2 regions of the Exiguobacterium sp. s125 genome follow, and region 1 is predicted to be linked to the other one. Evidence: a T-box and tRNA genes for the amino acid it is inferred to sense, from the RefSeq annotation. Region 1 holds a T-box; the other holds one or more tRNA genes.
The links. The T-box of region 1 lies ahead of leuS (leucine--tRNA ligase). A T-box ahead of a tRNA ligase gene usually reads a tRNA of that ligase, here a tRNA-Leu.
Positions count from the first base shown of each region.

Region 2: it encodes a tRNA-Leu, which carries the amino acid that the T-box ahead of leuS (leucine--tRNA ligase) is inferred to sense. The anticodon was not compared.

Region 1 covers NZ_JACSMI010000001.1:361,784-371,709, reverse strand. Annotated here, with positions in the region: gene KNQ05_RS01785 (putative polysaccharide biosynthesis protein) at 1-252, opposite strand, end outside; gene KNQ05_RS01780 (BaiN/RdsA family NAD(P)/FAD-dependent oxidoreductase) at 632-1,897, shown strand; gene KNQ05_RS01775 (hypothetical protein) at 1,959-2,939, opposite strand; gene leuS (leucine--tRNA ligase) at 3,072-5,477, opposite strand; T-box leader at 5,524-5,746, opposite strand; gene KNQ05_RS01765 (HAD family hydrolase) at 5,786-6,430, opposite strand; gene KNQ05_RS01760 (peptidoglycan bridge formation glycyltransferase FemA/FemB family protein) at 6,492-7,220, opposite strand; gene KNQ05_RS01755 (hypothetical protein) at 7,254-7,523, opposite strand; gene KNQ05_RS01750 (MDR family MFS transporter) at 7,697-8,872, opposite strand; gene mnmM (tRNA 5-(aminomethyl)-2-thiouridylate-methyltransferase MnmM) at 8,999-9,634, shown strand; gene KNQ05_RS01740 (alpha/beta fold hydrolase) at 9,673-9,926, opposite strand, start outside.
Region 2 covers NZ_JACSMI010000001.1:944,157-954,082, forward strand. Annotated here, with positions in the region: gene adh (aldehyde dehydrogenase) at 1-254, shown strand, start outside; gene KNQ05_RS04595 (DUF779 domain-containing protein) at 276-641, shown strand; gene KNQ05_RS04600 (thioredoxin family protein) at 806-1,162, shown strand; gene KNQ05_RS04605 (S66 family peptidase) at 1,186-2,202, shown strand; gene KNQ05_RS04610 (hypothetical protein) at 2,214-2,555, shown strand; gene KNQ05_RS04615 (alpha/beta hydrolase) at 2,576-3,505, shown strand; tRNA gene KNQ05_RS04620 (tRNA-Leu) at 3,584-3,667, shown strand; gene KNQ05_RS04625 (transporter substrate-binding domain-containing protein) at 3,992-4,759, shown strand; gene KNQ05_RS04630 (amino acid ABC transporter permease) at 4,799-5,443, shown strand; gene KNQ05_RS04635 (amino acid ABC transporter ATP-binding protein) at 5,440-6,168, shown strand; gene KNQ05_RS04640 (2-oxoglutarate dehydrogenase E1 component) at 6,517-9,378, shown strand; gene odhB (2-oxoglutarate dehydrogenase complex dihydrolipoyllysine-residue succinyltransferase) at 9,429-9,926, shown strand, end outside.

The DNA of each region.
Region 1 (9,926 bases):
ATTATATTTAGCGACGAATTTAGAGACGGCGACTGGAATACCCGCTGTCGCCAGCCCGATCATGATTGCATAGTAGTTATACGCATACGTATAAAACATGATGCCGGTCGCACCGACCATAAACTGAAAAGGAAACAGGTAAATCAGACCAAGGGCTCGTGAAATCAGTGATGCTCCAGACAAGAGCATCGTTCCACGAACGAATCCCGAGTTACTGGATGAAGTCGATTGCTTTTTGTTAACAGTGGCCATGGTAACTTCCCTCACGCTTTCTTTTTTTATTAAAATTAGACGAGAATACTCCCACTTTTAAACGTTCAGCGCGTAGTCCTAGTGTGAGTGGGAGATGAATCGTCTTCGGGCAAGACGTGTCTTCCGACACGTCAATTGTCCGACACTCTTAGTTTGAAAACAACCAAGATCAGGAATCCTCTACCTCTAAGCGAAGCGTAGGTGGAGGTAGTTCAACGCTTGACAACCTATAATATATTGTCTCAATTAACAAGTTCTATGATGCACAATTGCAAATCATTATACCGCTCCCCTCTCATAAAAGAAAGAGACGGTTTGTTTACAGACCGAACTTCTGCTAAAGTGGAACAAGCAGAAAACTATTCAATGAGGTGACAGCATGTACGATGTAATCGTAATCGGAGGCGGACCGAGCGGCTTGATGGCAACGCTCGCCTCTTTACAAGCAGGCGCGAAAACACTCCTGCTCGATAAAGGAAATAAATTGGGAAGAAAACTTGCGATTTCCGGTGGTGGGCGTTGTAACGTCACGAATCGTAAACCGCTCGACGAACTCGTCCAGTCGATCCCAGGAAACGGACGTTTTTTATACAGCGCCTTTTCACAATTCAGTAACGAGTCGATCATCGACCTGTTCGAAGGGTTTGGTGTGGCGTTAAAAGAAGAAGATAACGGGCGGATGTTCCCTGTCTCGGATAAAGCAGCTGACGTCGTCCGTGTCTTGATTGATCAAATCCGAGCGCACGGTGCCGAGATTCAAACGAATGCAGAAGTCGCGTCGCTCGAGTTTCACACAGACGGTTCATTTGCAGCCGTTCTCATGCAAGACGGCACACGCCTTGAAGCGAACAGTTGTGTCGTTGCAGTCGGTGGACAATCCGTGCCCCATACGGGTTCGACCGGTGACGGGTACCCATGGGCTGAAAAAGCTGGTCATACGATTACCGAACTTTTCCCGACCGAAGTCCCGATCTTACTGAACGATGCTTTTATTCAAGCGAAATCACTTCAAGGGCTCTCGCTCCGCGACGTCGCTTTGACGGTTCACGGAAAAAAAGATAAAGCCATTAAAACACACACGGGTGATTTGCTCTTTACGCATTTCGGGCTGAGCGGTCCGATCGCACTACGTTGCAGCCAATATACAATCAAGGAACGCAAACGCTCCGGCGAACGAATCGTTCATTTATCCGTCGACTTATTCCCAGAAGAATCAATCGGAGCATTGACGGAACGTTTTCAGGCTGCGCTTGCAGCCAATCCGAAAAAAACCGTCCGAAACGCCTTAAAGGGATTCGTACCGGAACGTTTGCTTGAATTACTCTTCACACAAATCGGTTTTGGTGACGAAGTTTGTACGCAAGTGAAGAAACAAGATTTCACGCAACTGCTGACAACATTAAAACGTTTCCCACTTCATGCGACCGGGACACTTGATTTTGATAAAGCCTTCGTCACGGGCGGAGGGGTCTCAATCAAAGAAATCCATCCAAAAACGATGATGTCGAAAAAAGCAGACGGTCTATTCTTTGCCGGAGAAATTTTAGACATTCATGGTTATACCGGCGGCTACAACATTACAGCTGCTTTTGTAACAGGACACTGTGCCGGAACGAATGCTGCTCTACTCAATCAAACGACGTAATTTAAAAAAGGTGTTCGTTCGTGATTTTTTTCACGAACGAACACCTTTTTAATTTTTTTGATCAATCGATCGGGGTAAACGAACGGCTCGAAAATTTATCTGTTTCGACCAAAGCAAACAGTTCATTGTCTTGAACAAAGATTCCTTCTGCCCCGTATACTTTCGGACTTGCAGATTCTCCCGTGATCGTCTTATCCTTCGCATCAATCGAATAAAGATACAAGGAATCGGAGTCCAACGTATAAATGCGCCCTTGTCGTTCTGCGAGTCCAATCGGACGGAAATTTTCTTCAAATGCTTTTTTTGCATCTGCCCGCATACCATCTGCAGCATCGATTCGATCTCGCGTAACAACCGTCAAATACGGAGGTTTCTGCTTTTTCTTGAGTTTCTTTTTCTCTTTTGCTGTCGCATCAGGATCAATTTTAATTTCATCTTGCTTCATTTTAAAATACGTCAATTCGATGCGCCCTAACGACCGGATGTTATTGATCGTGTAAAATTCTTTTTCTTCAGCATCGTACCCAAGCCCATGAAAATTATCTCGAATGGTCGTGCCTTTGATTTTTTCACGCGTTTCTTCCGACCATGCACCGTCTTTTCGCGTAATCGTCACAAGAATTTGATTTGATGTCAGTAATGCTACCGTTTCACCATCAACGAGTGCCATTCCGTCAAGCCCTGCGAGTAACAGTTTGCCATCATTCTTCAATTGGAAGGAAGCATTGATTCGCTCGCCCGTCCCACTGACTTCAAAGAAATGATAATCTTCCGTCACAACAAGATAGGAACCAATCGAATCATCATATAACATCTGTTGAACATCCTTGATTAATGGTTCTTCCGGATTCGGAATCGAAGAAGGAAGGCTTGGCGGCACTTGTTTGACAGCCGCTTGGTGTTTTGATTGCGTCTCGATTTTTGTGAAGGTCTCTTGAATTTGCACTAACGTCTCTGGTTTTGAGAAGACGAGTAGAATACAAAGGATCAGACCGGAGACGACGGCAAAAATCGTTGTATAGACTATATAGGATCGTTTCATTTACACAAATCGCCTTTCTCTCTCGGTTTCTGATTCAGTGTAGCAGAAGGCGCACTAAAAAAAAAGCGGACGCGAGACTGAATTCAAAAACAATCCCCTTCCTCCATGACTACATGGGCAAGGGGATTCGTATTAGTTTGCTACGATATTGATGAGCTTTTTCGGTACGACGATGACTTTACGAACCGTCTTGTCGCCAATCCACTCTTTTGTTTTTTCATCTGCAAAAGCGAGTGCTTCGATTTCTTCTTTTGTTGCGTCGATACTGATTGTCAATTTTGAACGGACTTTTCCGTTGACTTGAATGACGAACTCTATCGTATCACTGACGAGTTTCGTTTCATCATATGTCGGCCATGCCGCATACGTTAATGTCTCTTCAAACCCTAGTTGCTCCCATAACTCTTCCCCGAGGTGAGGTGCGACTGGTGTCAACAACTGAATGAATCCACGAAGGAAGTGACGCGGTAACACTTGCTGTTTGTTCGCTTCGTTGACGAAGACCATCAACTGCGAAATCCCTGTGTTGAATTGAATGTTCGAGAAGTCTTCCGTCACTTTCTTGACGGTCTGGTGATAGACACGTTCAAAGTCGGCATCAACCGTCTCGACATCTTGAATGTCTGCAGTCCGTTCGAACAAACGCCAGACGCGGTCAAGGAAGCGACGTGCACCGTCGAGCCCATTTTCCGACCAAGATACGGACGCATCGAGTGGTCCCATGAACATTTCGTACAGACGAAGCGTATCTGCTCCGTGTGATTTGACGATTTCATCCGGATTGATGACGTTCCCGCGTGATTTAGACATTTTTTCGTTGTTTTCGCCAAGAATCATCCCTTGGTTATACAGCTTTTGGAATGGCTCTTTCGTCGGAACAACGCCGATGTCGTATAACACTTTGTGCCAGAAACGTGCGTACAGTAAGTGAAGGACCGCATGTTCTGCCCCACCGATATAAATATCGACCGGAAGCCAGTATTTTAATTTCTCCGGATCCGCGAGTGCCTCTTCATTATGCGGATCGATGAAACGAAGGTAGTACCAGCAGCTACCGCCCCATTGTGGCATCGTGTTCGTTTCGCGGCGTCCTTTCATCCCTGTCACAGGATCCGTATAGTCGAGCCACTCTTCTGCAAGAGCAAGCGGCGACTCTCCTGTTCCCGACGGTTTGATTTCAGGAATCATCGGAAGTTCAAGCGGCAACTCTTCTTTATCCAGCGTCTTCATCGTTCCATCTTCCATATGGACGACTGGAATCGGCTCGCCCCAATAGCGTTGACGGCTAAAGAGCCAGTCACGCAGACGATACGTAATTTTCTTCCGTCCGACTTGGTTCGTTTCGAGTTCCGCGATGATGGTTTCGATTGCGTCCGCCTTCGAGAGACCGTCGAGCATTTGTGAATTGACATGCTCCCCTTCTCCCGTATACGCTGCTTCGTCGACATTTCCGCCTTTTACGACTTCGATGATTGGAAGGTCAAACTGTTTCGCAAACTCATGATCGCGTTCGTCATGTGCCGGAACGGCCATGATGGCACCTGTTCCATACGTCGCAAGAACATAGTCGGCAATCCAGATCGGAAGACGTTCGCCAGAAATCGGGTTGACGGCGAACGCACCCGTGAAGACACCTGTCTTCTCTTTTGCAAGATCCGTCCGTTCAAGATCCGATTTCGTCTGAACAGACGCGATATAACGTTCGACTGCTGCCTGATGTTCTGCTGTCATGATGTCCGCGACGAATGGATGCTCCGGTGCTAAGACGAGGTACGTTGCGCCGAAGACTGTATCCGGACGTGTCGTGAAGACCGTGACTTGTTTTTTGTGGCCGTCAATCGTAAAGTCGATTTCCGCACCTTCCGATTTACCAATCCAGTTCCGCTGCATTTCTTTCACCGACTCCGGCCAATCGAGTTCATCTAAATCGTCGAGGAGACGGTCCGCGTATTCCGTAATCTTAAGGACCCACTGGCGCATCGGGACACGGACGACGGGATGATTTCCACGTTCAGACAATCCATCGATGACTTCTTCATTCGCAAGGACCGTTCCAAGTGCCGGGCACCAGTTGACTGCCACTTCATCGACGAACGCAAGTCCTTTTTCGTACAGTTGTGTAAAGATCCACTGTGTCCATTTGTAGTATTTCGGATCCGTCGTATTGATTTCACGGTCCCAATCATATGAAAAACCGAGGTCTTTCAACTGACGTTTGAACGTTTCAATATTTTGTGCCGTGAACTCACGCGGGTCATTCCCCGTATCGAGTGCATACTGTTCTGCCGGGAGTCCGAACGCATCCCATCCCATTGGGTGAAGGACGTTATACCCTTGCATCCGTTTCATCCGTGCGAGGATATCCGTTGCCGTGTATCCTTCCGGGTGTCCGACATGCAGTCCTGCTCCCGATGGATAAGGAAACATGTCGAGGGCATAAAAGCCTTCCTTACTTGGGTCTTCCGTCGTTACGAACGCGTTATCCTGTTCCCAGCGCGCTTGCCATTTTGGTTCAATCTCACGATGATTATACGACATCTATTCTTCCTCCTCTGATTAAAAAAACCGGTCCTCCGCCCCTAAGAATAGGGACGAAAGACCGGTTTGGCTTCCGCGGTACCACCCACGTTGTCTGTCAATGACAGACCGCTTGACTCACAGATAACGGTGTGAAGGACCGGATTCGCTACTCGTTGTTCACGAATCATGCTCCCTGACGAGTTCATGGACAGTTCCGACTGGTTTGCACCACCCACCAGTTCTCTAAACGGAATGTCTCCACTACTACTTCAGTTCGTTGCATCTGACTATCTATTAGTTAGTTTAATCTGAATCTTAATCAACCGTCAACGTTTCCGTAAAATTTCTCCAATCGCAGCATGTGTTGAAACCTGATGATCCGCGTGATGTAACATCTGCCCCGGCATCCGGTCGTCGAGTAACGCGATGACTTCCATCCCAGCTTTTTTCGCCCCCATCATGCCGTTCGCCGCGTCCTCAATGACGATACATGACTCTGGGGCGAGACCCATCCGTTTTGCTGTCAGCTCGAAGATAGCTGGGTCCGGTTTAGAGCGCGGGACTTCAAAACCGCTCGTGTAGGCGTCGACTGTCAACCCATAAAATGCGATGACGCGTTCAATTTTTTCAAGCGAACTCGATGATGCAATTGCAATCCCGTAACCTTCGCTTCGAGCGATACTCATCAACTCATGAACCCCTTCCTTTAATCCACAGTCTTCCGGCTTGGCGTGTTGTTGAAATAAGTCATGTTCCTGTGCAAGTAACACATCCGTTTGATGCGGTAAGCGATGTTGTTCAATTAATTCCTGCCACATCTCGTCGCCCGTCTTACCCATGAAGGTCGCATATTGAACTAAATCAAGTGGAATCCCGAGTTGATGAAACATTTTTTTATGTACCCCAAAGTAGCGAATTTCACTATCTAAAATGACGCCATCCATATCGAAGATTAAACCCCTCGTTTGCATCCCATTCACTCCTTTTTTTGATTTTAACAAAAAAAACGACAGTGATGGACTGTCGTTTTTATCATTTCGAAATCAGTGTTGGTTGCGAACGATATCCCGGAAAATAATGTTCCAACTCTCCGTCTCCATAGAGCTGGCACAGTTGTTCATATTGAGCAGGCAGTAGAACATTTTTTCCTAAATGATATTCAAATAAACGATAGCCCGTATAGCGACACTTACTCTCGAACAGGCTATCACGCTCTTTATACCCGCCACCTAAATGCTGTTCGACCAACCCGGCATCTTTCGCACATAAAATAGCCTCAAATTCTAACCGTTGATTTGGATAGACCTTATGTTCATCCCGCTTACAGCCAATCAAATGACCATGTGCAAATTCTCGGCCAAGTAAAACGAAGTAACCTCCGATGATTTCCTCGTTAAGTTCTGCAATCAAGAGGAGCGGCGTACAGAGGCTCGTCGACTCAAATAACTGTTCGAAGTAGTCTCGAGAAAAGTAGTAATGGCTCGAGGCATCCTTTCGGTCCATCGTCTGATAATACAACTGAATGAATGATTGTAAATCTTCGTGTGTCCCTCGTCGGACAACTAAGTCAGAAGCCAATGATTTCCGAACCATACTCCGCGTCTTTTTATGAAATGTCTGTGTAATTTCTTCTACGGATGGTCGTAAGTCGATACTCGTAGTATGTCGAATAAATTCTTTTTGCGTCCAGTGGTGCGCAAACCGCTGATTTTCAGTCAACGGATTGTATCGGATCAACTCTGTGACAATCTTTTTCTGCAATGCCCAGTCATAAAAGGAAGTTCGAGCCTCTGCTCACTCCTTTTCAGTCAAATCACCCACCACTTCAGGACCGCCATATCCGTATGGAGTAATCAAATCCCAATACTCCGTATCAAAAATAGCTCGTTTTAAGAAAGGATAAAACAGTTTCCCGGCCTCTCCTTGAAAATAAATCAACCCGGGATGTTCCCCTTCTCGTGCATTTAACATAACGTATTCATAACTGTAAAAGATGTCTAGCGGCTGATTGCGAATAAGTGCTGTCCAAGTTGCCTGATCGTCGATGAAAACGCACTTTGCCATTATGGTACACCTCCTGTTAAAAAACAGACCATAAAAATAAAATTAAATTTCTTTAATTTGATTAATTAATTAAATTTTACCTCTTTAAGTCACTACCCTGTTTGATTTCTTTTATTCCGTCCAGCAAAAAAAGACCAACTATTTCTTTTTCGAAACAGTTGGTCTAAGATATCTTAATTGATTTTAGGAATTGCTCGAACAAATACGATACCTGCAAGTAAAATCAATCCGATTAGCGTCAAGAAGACCGCATTCATCCCAGATAAATCGTAAATCAATCCACCGACCGTCGGACTAATCATCCGTCCAGCGGAAGCCGCAATGTTGACGTACCCTTGGAATTCCCCTTCTTTACCGATCGGTGCAAGTCGTGCCGCCATCGCAGGGACAGCTGGCCAGATGAACATCTCTCCAATCGTTAAAATGACCATCGCAACAAGAAACATTTCAAACCCTTCAGCAAACGGTACGATGAGATAGGATAATAAGAAGATGCCCGTTCCCGTCAATAATTGACGTTTTAAATCATCTCCGAACCATCTTAAAATCGGCGTCAAGAGCGGTTGTGCGAAGACGATTAATGCTCCATTGATTGTCCATAAAATCGAGTACTCGGAAATCGTCACACCAAGTGATTTCGTGTGGACGGCAAACGTTCCTTGCCATTGTACGTAAACGAACCAAAGCAACGCATACCCGACTGAAACGTAGAGCATCGTCCGAACCGACTCCTTCGATAACGGCTCACGGACTTCTTCCGTCGTAAACTCTTTTTGTCGTTTAACCTGCGGCGCCTGAATCCAGTTCAAACCTATGAACAGAACAATCGCAAACACTACATAGAGCAATAAGTTCGCGATGAAGATAAATTGAATATCAATCGCAGCAATTTGACCACTGACTGCCGTACCGAGCGCAACTCCAACGTTTTGTGCTACATAGATTGCATTAAAGGCACGTCGTCCGCCTTTTGGCCAAATCAGACCGGTTAATGCGTAAATCGTCGGGAACACCATCCCCCCGACGAAACCGATCAATCCAAGCATCGTCACATAACCAATGAATGTCTGATGGAACAACAGCAGACCAATCGAAGCAATCACGAGTCCGATGACACTGATGATGAGCGTCCGCTTCCCACCTAAACGATCAAACGCTTTTCCACCCATGTAATTTCCGACGATTGCGAGCGCAGAGTTGACGAACAAGGCCATTCCTGCCTTGGTCATGGATTCGCCTAAGTATTCATGAATATATAATGTATTAAACGGCCATAAAAAAGAGGCTCCTGTCGTATTGATCGCCATCGCCAACACGAGGATCCAGACCGCACGAGGTAATTTCGGCATAATAGGTGTCCTCCAATATAGTTCTCACCCTTGCCACTTTACGAAATTGTTCTGTGTTCTGTCAAGAAACTTCATTTTGAATGAATCATCGGAATAATGGTATAATCAGGAACAAAAGAATACGTGATGAACGAACAAAGAATAATCTTACTTGAACAGGAGTCTGAACCCATGTCACTAGCCCGCGTCTTACCTTACGCCAAAGAACTCTTAGAATCTGTCATCCACGAAGGAGATTGTGTCGTCGATATGACTGCCGGAAATGGTCACGATACCTTGTTTCTTGCGGAACAAGTCGGACCAGACGGTCGTGTCATCGCCTTCGATGTACAAGAACAAGCGATTGAAGAAACGAAACGTCGTCTAGAAACCGCTCACGTCAAAGAGTGGGTCGATCTCTACCACGAAAGTCATATTCATGTTGGCGCACGCCTCGTTAATGAAGCCCGTCCGATTCGAGCGGGCGTTTTCAATCTTGGTTATTTACCAGGAAGTGACAAGTCCGTCACGACGACCGGTGAAGATACGTTAGAAGCGCTAGGTGCTTTGTTACCTGTCCTCGTACCCGGCGGTTTAATCGTCCTCGTCATCTATCATGGACATGTAGAAGGAAGACGTGAACGGGATGCTGTTCTCGATTATGTCGAAAGTCTTTCGCAGCAAGACTACGCCGTCTTACAGTATCGTTTTCTCAATCAACAAAACAATCCACCTTTCATCATCGCCATCGAAAAAAAATTAAAAAAGCAAACACTCGATTAATAGTAAAAGACGCTGTCAGCACGACAGCGTCTTTTTTGTCATTCCTCAACCATCTTCAAAAAAAGCAATAATTTTTCAGCGAACCGCGTATTGAGACGTTCAAAGCTGAAATGCGGAAATCCATGGAGCCGTTGAAGATAGATTTGATCGCCACCCATTTTCCGGCAAATCTCTAACGTATATTTTACGTCCGCGAATTGATCGTCCGGTGCATAAAAACAAGCGAGGTTGACTCGTGGTAATTTCTTCCGCTCTTCATCATGTAGGACGATTTCTTCTTCAATCTCCCGGT
Region 2 (9,926 bases), 580 kb from region 1:
CGAACGATACGTTATATGGTCTCGGTGCCGGTGTATGGACGCGCGACATGAACCGTGCCTATCGCTTCGGACGGGCGATTGAAGCAGGACGTGTCTGGACGAATTGTTACCATCAGTACCCTGCCCATGCGGCATTCGGCGGTTACAAGATGTCCGGGATTGGTCGAGAAAATCATAAAATGATGCTCAATCATTACCAGCGGACGAAAAACCTTCTCGTCAGCTATAGCCCGAACAAACTCGGTTTCTTCTAAGCGAAGAAAGGAAGTGTCCGTATGGTCGAACGTGTCCTTGCTACAGCGGCGACGCTCGAGTTGATTGACAAGTTACGAGCAAAGCATGGACCCCTCATCTTTCATCAATCCGGGGGGTGTTGTGATGGCAGTTCACCGATGTGCTTTGCGGAAGGGGATTTATTTCTCGCAGATCACGATTTATTGATTGGGACAATTGGCGGCTGTCCATTTTATATTCATGAAGATCAGTATACGTATTGGAAACACACGCAACTCCTCATCGATGTTGTCGATGGGCGCGGTGGCATGTTTTCGCTTGAAGGGGTCGAAGGGAAACGTTTTCTGACCCGATCCCGTGCCTTTACGGATGAAGAGTACGCTACACTTCAGACTGACACTAGATGACCCCCTTTAAAACATCTGAAACTGCTTCGAGTGAGAGATGTCACCGAGGCAGTTTTAGGTGTTTTTTCATTTGCTGTGTGAGGGGAACGCTAGCACGAAATTTGGTTTCTCTATGCGAAGAGCGGTATAATAAAAGCAACATTTTTTAAAAGGAGGTCTTGTTGATGGTTGAGTTTACACGATTGACGTCCATTGATGCCGTGCAGTCCTGGTATTCGGTTCAGGGTGCTAGTTTTTTATACGTCTCAAGCCCGAATTGTTCCGTCTGTGAATCCTTGTTCCCACAAATCGAACCCATCATGTTGGAACACCCGGAAATTCGATCGGCGCGTGTCGATGTATCGGACGTTCCCGAAATTGCAGGAGCGTTATCCATTTTCACCGCCCCTGTCTTACTTTTGTTTTTAGACGGAAAAGAGATGCACCGCGAGGCACGAATCGTCCCAATCGAACGATTCCGTCGACGTGTGGAGCAGATTGGTGAATTTGTAAAATCAGAAATCATCGATTTAGAAAATTAATCGTTAACTGAAGGAGGAAGAAGATGAGGTATCCATTTTTCGGCTGGACAGGGCAAACAATTGGTATAACAGCATTATCTTCCGGCTTACCTGATGCGCTCCATCCTTTACTCGAAGAATCCAAGTTACGTTTAGAGGACCGGCAGATGGAGACGATGATTGGTGATACGGTTTGGACACAAAAGAAAGCACAGAGTACAACAGCAGCGGTTCGGGCATCTGAATTGATGCAGATGTTCCAAAACCCAGATATCGATGCGATCCTGCCGCCGTTTGGTGGCGAACGCGCCTTGGATGTATTACCGTATCTAGACTTTTATGAACTGCCGGTGAAATGGTTACTCGGATATTCAGATACGAGTACGGTCTTGTTCGCAATTACCGTAAAAACGGGGATTGCGACAGCACATGGTCCGAACGTGCTTGAGTTGAGAAGTGAAGAATGGGACGAGACGACAGCTGCTTGGCGTCGCGTGCTTGCAACACCGCGTGATGGTTCCGTGACCCAATGGATGTCGACAAGGTTTCAAACAGCCTGGAATCACGACGTCCGCCCTGAGCGCTTTATGTTCCATTTCGATCAACCGACGGAATGGAAAACCCTGAATCCATCCATCACTCAGGTAACGGGTCGACTTCTCGGAGGATGCCTCGAAACCGTCCGTCATTTAATCGGTACGCCTTATGGCGATGTCCGTGCATTTCAAGAACAACAACTCGAGGGTGAACCGATTCTTTGGTACTTCGAAGCCTGTGAAGCCAGCGCGACTGATCTTCACCGTTCCTTGATGCAGATGCATCTTGCCGGCTGGTTTGATAACGCAACTGGTATTTTGTTTGGTCGAACAAGCGCAGGGCAGGCAATCGAAGACTATGCATTACTGGATGTCTACCAAATGATTGCAACAGAGACAGGACTGCCGATTTTTTATGATTTCGACATCGGTCATCAGCCGCCCCAATTGACACTCGTCAATGGTGCGACGGCAACAGTGACGCTTCAAGGAAAAGATTCACGGCTTGATATGACATTCAACTAAGGAGATTTCATATGGCGACACGACATTTTCAATCGCTTGGTGCATATAAGCGAATCTACATCAATCCGGAAACACGCCGGATGACGTTACCAGAACCTTTTTATGATGCACTCGGACTGACGGATGAAGTAATGATTGCGCAAGTCGGACAAGTCCTCGTCATGCGCAATCCAGACGAGATGGTCGAGATGGAGACCGAATTATTATCGCAAATCGTTGAAGAAGGATTTGCGGGGCAAGAGCTCATTCGCGAATTCGCTTACCGTAAGGCGCAGCATGAACAACGGTTGCGCCAGCACATATTACAAGATGATCATCCAGAGTCGTCAGCTCAACTAGAAATCGAACTATAACAACAAGGAGTGAGGACCGGATGCGAACAGGTACAAAAATTGGTTTAGGCGTGATTGGTTCAGGGATGCTTGCAGCAAGCTATTACTTTTACGAAATGGCGATCGCAACGAATCCGAAACCCTTCTTGACGAACAACCGTGATTTAAGTGACGAGATGGTCCGATTGATGCAACCGGGTCAGACATGGATTAAGGAACAACCGTTAGAACTCGTCGCGACGCAAGCAGATGATGGATTGACGCTTCGCGCACATTACTTACCGCCACTCGTTGCGTCCGATCGAGTCGTCATTCTCGTACATGGTTACGGTGGTGTCGGAACAGACTTAGCAGGATTCGCCTATCTGTATCATCAAGCGGGTTTTCATGTGTTGATGCCGGACAATCGTGGTCACGGAAAAAGTGACGGAAATTACATCGGTTTCGGTTGGCATGACCGGCAAGACTGTCTGCGCTGGATCGACTATTTAGTCGGACGTGTTGGAACGGCTTCTTCCACCTTTTTACATGGTGTATCGATGGGGGGCGCGACGGTTTTGATGACGAGTGGAGAAACATTACCTGCTCAAGTCAAAGGCATTATCTCCGACTGTGCTTATACATCAGTCAACGCAGTCCTCGCCTATCAGATGAAACGGATGTATCGTTTGCCGCACTTTCCGTTCCTTGCGATGACGAGTTTATTGACGAAATTAAAGGCTGGTTACTTCTTCAGTGAAGCTTCCGCATTAAAACAAGTCAAAAAGGCGGCGGTACCGATCTTATTCATTCATGGGGATGCAGATACGTTCGTTCCGACATCGATGGTCTATGAACTGTATGATGCTTGCCAAACGAAGAAGGAACTCGTCGTCATTCCGAATGCGGCACATGCAATGGCTTATTTTGAGGCACCCGATCGATACGATGAAGTCGTCGAGGCGTTCGTTCGGCGCGTAATGTCAGCATGACAAATGAAAGTGTATGAAGTGGAAGGAATGGATTGACAAAAATCAGTCCATTTCGTATTCTACAATCATATAAGCCATGTCGTCGTGGCGGAATCGGTAGACGCGCTAGACTCAGAATCTAGTGGTGGCAACACTGTGGAGGTTCAAGTCCTCTCGGCGGCATTTCCATAAGTTGAAGACCTGTTAGTAGGTCACAGACTGTAGACAAACTAGATGGAAGGTCACTTGCATGTGATTTTCTATCTTTTTTTGTTCTCTCTTTCCTTCCTAAGCGTCTTCCTGTGGCAAACATCGCGCCGCTACAGCGAAGCTGCAGGGTCGCTCCTGTTTGCTTTCCACTAGAAAGCGATTAGATCGAAAATCGCGACTTTTTTAGTTTTCTTTCAGATAATTCAGTTTTTTTACCAAAACATGTTTCAAAGGGACCATTATTAAGGAAAATATCCTAATAGAGGGCCGTGCCTTCAAAAGAAGGGGGTAAAAAGTATGAATAAACGTTTTTCTATCTTATTTTTATTGATGGGATGTCTGTTCGTATTAAGTGCGTGTAGCATCGGTTCAAATGATGATTCATCGTCAGAGGACAAAACGTACAAAGTCGGGATCGACGTCACCTATCCACCATTCGAGTACAAGGACGGGGATACGTACAAAGGAATCGATATCGATTTGATTCAAGCGATTGCAGACGACCAAAACTTCAAGATTGAATTTGAAGCGATGGACTTTAGCGGAATCATTCCTGCTCTGCAGGCGAATCAACTCGACATCGCGATTGCCGGGATGAGTATCACACCGGAACGTGAAAAAGTCGTTACCTTCTCTGACCCGTACTTTGAAGCCGGACTGATTCTTGTCGTCAAAGACAACAATGATGACATCAAGTCGGTTGATGATTTAAAAGGGGAACGCGTGGCAGTTAAAAAAGGGACGACGGGGGCAAAGTATGCAACGGATAACGCGGATAAGCTAGGCATTAAAGTTACACAATTCAATGATAGTCCAGCGATGTTCCAGGAAGTCAAAAATGGGAATGCAGCAGCCTTGATTGAAGACTATCCAGTCATCTCGTATGCCAACAAACAACAAAACCTTGGTCTGAAACTCGTGGGAGATCGTTTAAATGGTGATAATTACGGGATTGCCGTCCTTAAAGGGGAAAACGAAGACTTGATGAAAAAAATCAATACAGGTTTAGCGAATTTAAAAGACAGTGGCGAGTACGACGAAATCGTTGATCGTTATTTAAAATAATCACCCGATTGAGTGAATGATGAGGGAGTTGAGCTGCTGATGGAAGTAGCAAAAGCTGCATTTCCGTTTTTCTTAGATGGGTTACAAGTTACCTTATATATCTTTATCATCGCCGTCATCGCAGGATTCTTGATTGGTCTCATCGTTGCCTTGATGCGCTTGTCTCCATTAAAACTTTTAAATGGGATCGCAATCGTTTATATCGATGTGATCCGTGGGACACCGTTCATCGTTCAACTGTTCTTCATTTATTTTGGTTTGAACTCACTCGAATGGTTATCGATGGACCGGATGTACGCGGGGATTTTGACGGTCGCGATCAATGCAGGGGCCTATTTTGCAGAAATCATCCGGGCCGGCATCCAGTCGATTGACAAAGGTCAAACCGAAGCCGCACGATCGCTCGGGATGACGGGCCGTCAAACGATGGTCCAAATCATTTTACCGCAAGCTTTTCGGAGAATGTTGCCGACCATTACGAACCAATCGATCATTAGTTTAAAGGATACTTCGTTGCTCTCGATTATCGGCATCGCCGATTTGACGCAACAAGGACAAGTCCAGCAAGCGACGACGTTTGAACCGTTCATCGTCTGGTCCGTCGTCGGCTTAATGTATTTCGTCATCATCTATCTGCTGTCGATGTTAGCGAAATTCTTGGAACGGAGGTTTACGCTACGATGAGTATCATTCAAGTAGATAACTTAAAAAAGTCATTCGGAAAAAATGAAGTCCTAAAGGATATCTCCGTTGAAGTAGAAGAGAAAGAAGTAGTTTGCGTCATTGGTCCATCTGGTTCTGGGAAAAGTACGTTTCTTCGTTGTCTGAATCGTCTGGAAGACATTACAGGTGGGACAGTCATCATCGATAAGCACAATATTACGGACCCGAAAGTCGACATCAATAAAGTCCGAGAAGAAGTTGGGATGGTCTTTCAGCACTTTAATCTCTTTCCGCATAAGACGGTTTTAGATAATGTTATGCTCGCACCGATTAAAGTCCGTAAAACGGAAAAGGGACAAGCAAAGGAACGTGCGCTTGCATTACTTGATAAGGTAGGGCTCCGCGAAAAAGCGGACAACTATCCTGGAGAACTTTCAGGCGGACAAAAACAACGGGTCGCGATTGCCCGTGCACTCGCGATGAATCCGAAAATCATGTTGTTCGACGAACCGACATCGGCACTTGATCCGGAGATGGTCGGGGATGTCCTTGAAGTCATGAAACAATTGGCGATCGAAGGGATGACAATGATTGTCGTGACACATGAAATGGGCTTCGCCCGTGAGGTCGGAGATCGTGTACTCTTTATGGACGGCGGCTATATCGTCGAAGAAAATGTTCCGAGTGAACTGTTTGATTCTCCGCAACATGAACGGACCCAATCGTTTTTAAGTAAAGTGTTGTAAACGAGGACGCCGGTGCCTGAAAGATAGGCATGGGCGTTTCTTTTCGTGTGCAGAAATGACACTACCGTGAAAGAAATGTTTGTATCATAAATCACTGATGCTGACATCATAAGAAAAACTTATACATTTAGCACAGAGAAATTGGGAATTCGAAACGCACTGGGGCTTAAGAAGTAGTAAGATAATAACTAAGGCAAACACTTTGGTATAAACGCCTTCAGTCGTGGTCATCCATCTTAATTCATAGAGGAAGTGCCACTGTCGATTTTTTATGCCACTATATTTGAAAGCGCTAACAGGTAGAGAGTTGGGAACGGGCTGTGTTGAGCAGCTCAAAGGGTGAAATGAATGAAACGGGGGGAACCGTACATGGCAAGCCGGGAACAGGAGAAACAAGCATTTTATGGACCGAACCTTGGGTACATCATCGAGATGTACGAACGATTTTTAGAAGATGCTTCTTCGATTGACGAAGAGACGCGTGCTTATTTTGAAACACACGGTGCTCCGGTCACAGAAACTGTCACACCAGTGCACGTAGAAACAGGGGATTTCGAAAAATATTTAGCCGCGCATCGTCTCGCAGAACGTATTCGGGCGAAGGGTCACCTTGCGGCAGATATTTATCCGTTGAAAGATCATCCGCGTGAGAACGAATTGCTTGAATTAGAGCAGTTCGGATTAACGGAGGCAGATTTACGGACGATGCCGGTCTCACTCGTTTGTCCAGATCCACCTGCAGGTCTTTCGGACGCATTCGAAGCGATTGAGCACTTAAAAGCGCAATACACGGGAGCGGCGGCAGTCGAACTCCAACACGTTGATGATTTAGACGAAAAGAAATGGTTACGTCAAAAAGTCGAACAAGGTGCATTGACGGCGAAACTGACGAATGACCAAAAGAAACAACTTTTCAAACGACTAGCTGAAACGGAGTTGTTCGAGAAGTTTCTTCATAAAACATATGTCGGACAAAAACGTTTTTCAATCGAAGGACTCGACGCGATGGTTCCATTGCTTGATACGATTATCGGTCACTTGATTGCGAACGGTTCAGAAACGATCAATATCGGGATGGCTCACCGTGGACGCTTGAACGTGCTCGCTCACGTGCTCGGGAAACCGTACGAAATGATTTTCGCAGAGTTCCAGCACGCGCCAAATCATGACCTTGTCCCGTCAGAAGGGTCAATCGGAATTACGTATGGTTGGACAGGCGATGTTAAGTATCACCTCGGGCTCAATCGCAAAATGGAACAACAATCGACGAACGTCCGCGTGACACTTGCGAACAACCCGTCACACCTCGAGTTCGTCGATCCTGTCGTCGAAGGGTTCACGCGGGCGGCGCAAGACGATCGCTCCGGCAAGGGGATGCCGACGCAAAGTCAAAATAAAGCAGCCGCGATTTTAATTCATGGTGATGCTGCCTTCCCTGGTCAAGGAATTGTCGCAGAGACCTTGAACATGACGAACTTGAAGGGGTACAACACGGGCGGTACGATTCATATCATCGCCAACAATACGATTGGCTTCACGACAGAGCCAACCGATTCACGGTCGACACGTTATTCGAGTGACTTAGCGAAAGGTTATGAGATTCCGATCTTCCACGTCAATGCGGATCAGCCGGAAAGCTGTTTAGCAGTCGCGCTCTTAGCAAGCGAATACCGTGCGAAGTTCAACAAGGATGTCTTGATTGATTTGATCGGATATCGCCGGTTTGGTCACAATGAGATGGATGAGCCGATGAATACGAACCCGGTCCTGTATGAGTTGATCCATAAACATGACACAGCGCGTGTCCTTTATGCAAAAGATCTTGTCGAACGCGGGGAAGTATCGCAAGAGGAAGTCAAAACGATCGAAGCTGAGATTAGTGATGTGATGAAAGCGGCGCGCGAAAAAGTACCAAACGTCGAAAAAGAATACGGGGGCATCATGCCGGATGTCGTATTCAAAGGGGTTCCGTCGATTGAGACGGGGGTCGAGAAGGACAAATTGATTCATTACAATGACCAGCTACTCGCATGGCCGAGTGGGTTCACGGTCTTCCATAAGCTTGAAAAAGTCTTAAAACGGCGAACGGATGCTTTAACGACGCACAAGGGAATTGACTGGGGACATGCAGAAACGCTTGCCTTTGCTTCAATCCTGTCAGATGGCACACCAATCCGTCTCAGCGGTCAAGATTCGGAGCGGGGAACGTTTGCACAACGTAACATTAACTTGAATGACGTGAAAACAGGGAAATCGTTCTCACCGATGCATGAGTTAGAATCAGCGCAAGCATCATTCGCCGTCTATAACAGTCCGTTATCGGAAGCTGGCGTACTCGGGTTTGAATATGGATATAACGTCTTTGCGCCAGAGACACTTGTCTTGTGGGAAGCACAATACGGTGACTTTGCAAACTCAGGGCAAGTTATCTTTGATCAATTCATCGCCGCAAGTCGCGCGAAGTGGGGTCAAACATCAGGTCTTGTCATGCTGTTGCCACACGGGTACGAAGGGCAAGGTCCAGAACACTCAAGTGGTCGCTTGGAACGTTTCCTGACATTGTCCGGTGAAAAGAACTGGACCGTCGCAAACGTCACGAGCGCAGCGCAGTACTTCCACTTGTTGCGTCGCCAAGCCGCCATTCTCGGCAAAGACGAAGTCCGTCCGCTCGTCGTGATGACGCCGAAAAGTTTACTTCGTCATCCGCTTGCGACATCTGACTTGTCGGAATTGACGTCGGGTTCGTTCAAGCGAATCGTCGAACAAGAGGGGTTAGGTCAATCACCGGAACGCGTCGAACGTCTTGTGTTCGCAACGGGTAAAGTTGCGATTGATTTAGCGGATGCACTCGCGAAGTCGGACGAGTCATATGACTGGCTGCATATCGTCCGCGTCGAGGAAATCTATCCGTTCCCGGCGAAACAGTTGAAAAAGTTAGTCGCGCGTTATCCGAATGTGACAGAAGTCGTATGGGTCCAAGAAGAACCGAAGAACATGGGCGCGTGGTCTTATATCGAACCACGCCTTGAGTCCGTCGCACCTAACGGAATCACACAAGTCCGTTACATCGGTCGTAGACGCCGGTCGAGTACAGCTGAAGGAGATCCGACCGGTCACAAAGTCGAACAAGCGCGTATCATTCATGATGCGTTGACTCGGACAGCAGCACGGACGGAGAACGAACAAGAAGCGTCGAATACGAACGCGTAACGAAAGCGATTTAGCAGAGATTGAACCATAGTCATAGGGGGACAAAAACGATGGAAATCAAAGTACCAGAACTTGCCGAATCAATTACAGAGGGGACGGTCGCTTCGTGGTTGAAACAACCGGGCGATCACGTAGAAAAAGGGGAAGCAATCGTTGAGCTGGAAACGGACAAAGTAAACATCGAAGTACCGTCAGACGAAGCGGGAACATTATCAGAAGTGATGGCAGCAGAAGGGGATACAGTGCGTGTCGGGGAAACAATCGCCATCATCACGGTTGGTGGAGAAGCGGAAGCGCCGAAACAAGCAGAAGCGCCAAAAGCAGAACCGAAACAAGAAGAAGTCAAGCAGCCTGAAAAAGAACAACCGGTCGCAGTCGCAGCAACTGAAAAAACGTCAGCGGCTGATCGTCCAATCGCTTCTCCGGCGGCTCGGAAATTGGCACGGGAAAAAGGAATCGATCTCGCACAAGTAGCGACGCAAGACCCACTCGGTCGGATTCGTGTTCAAGATGTCGCGACGTTCGAAGTTTCACCTCGTGAGCAAGCA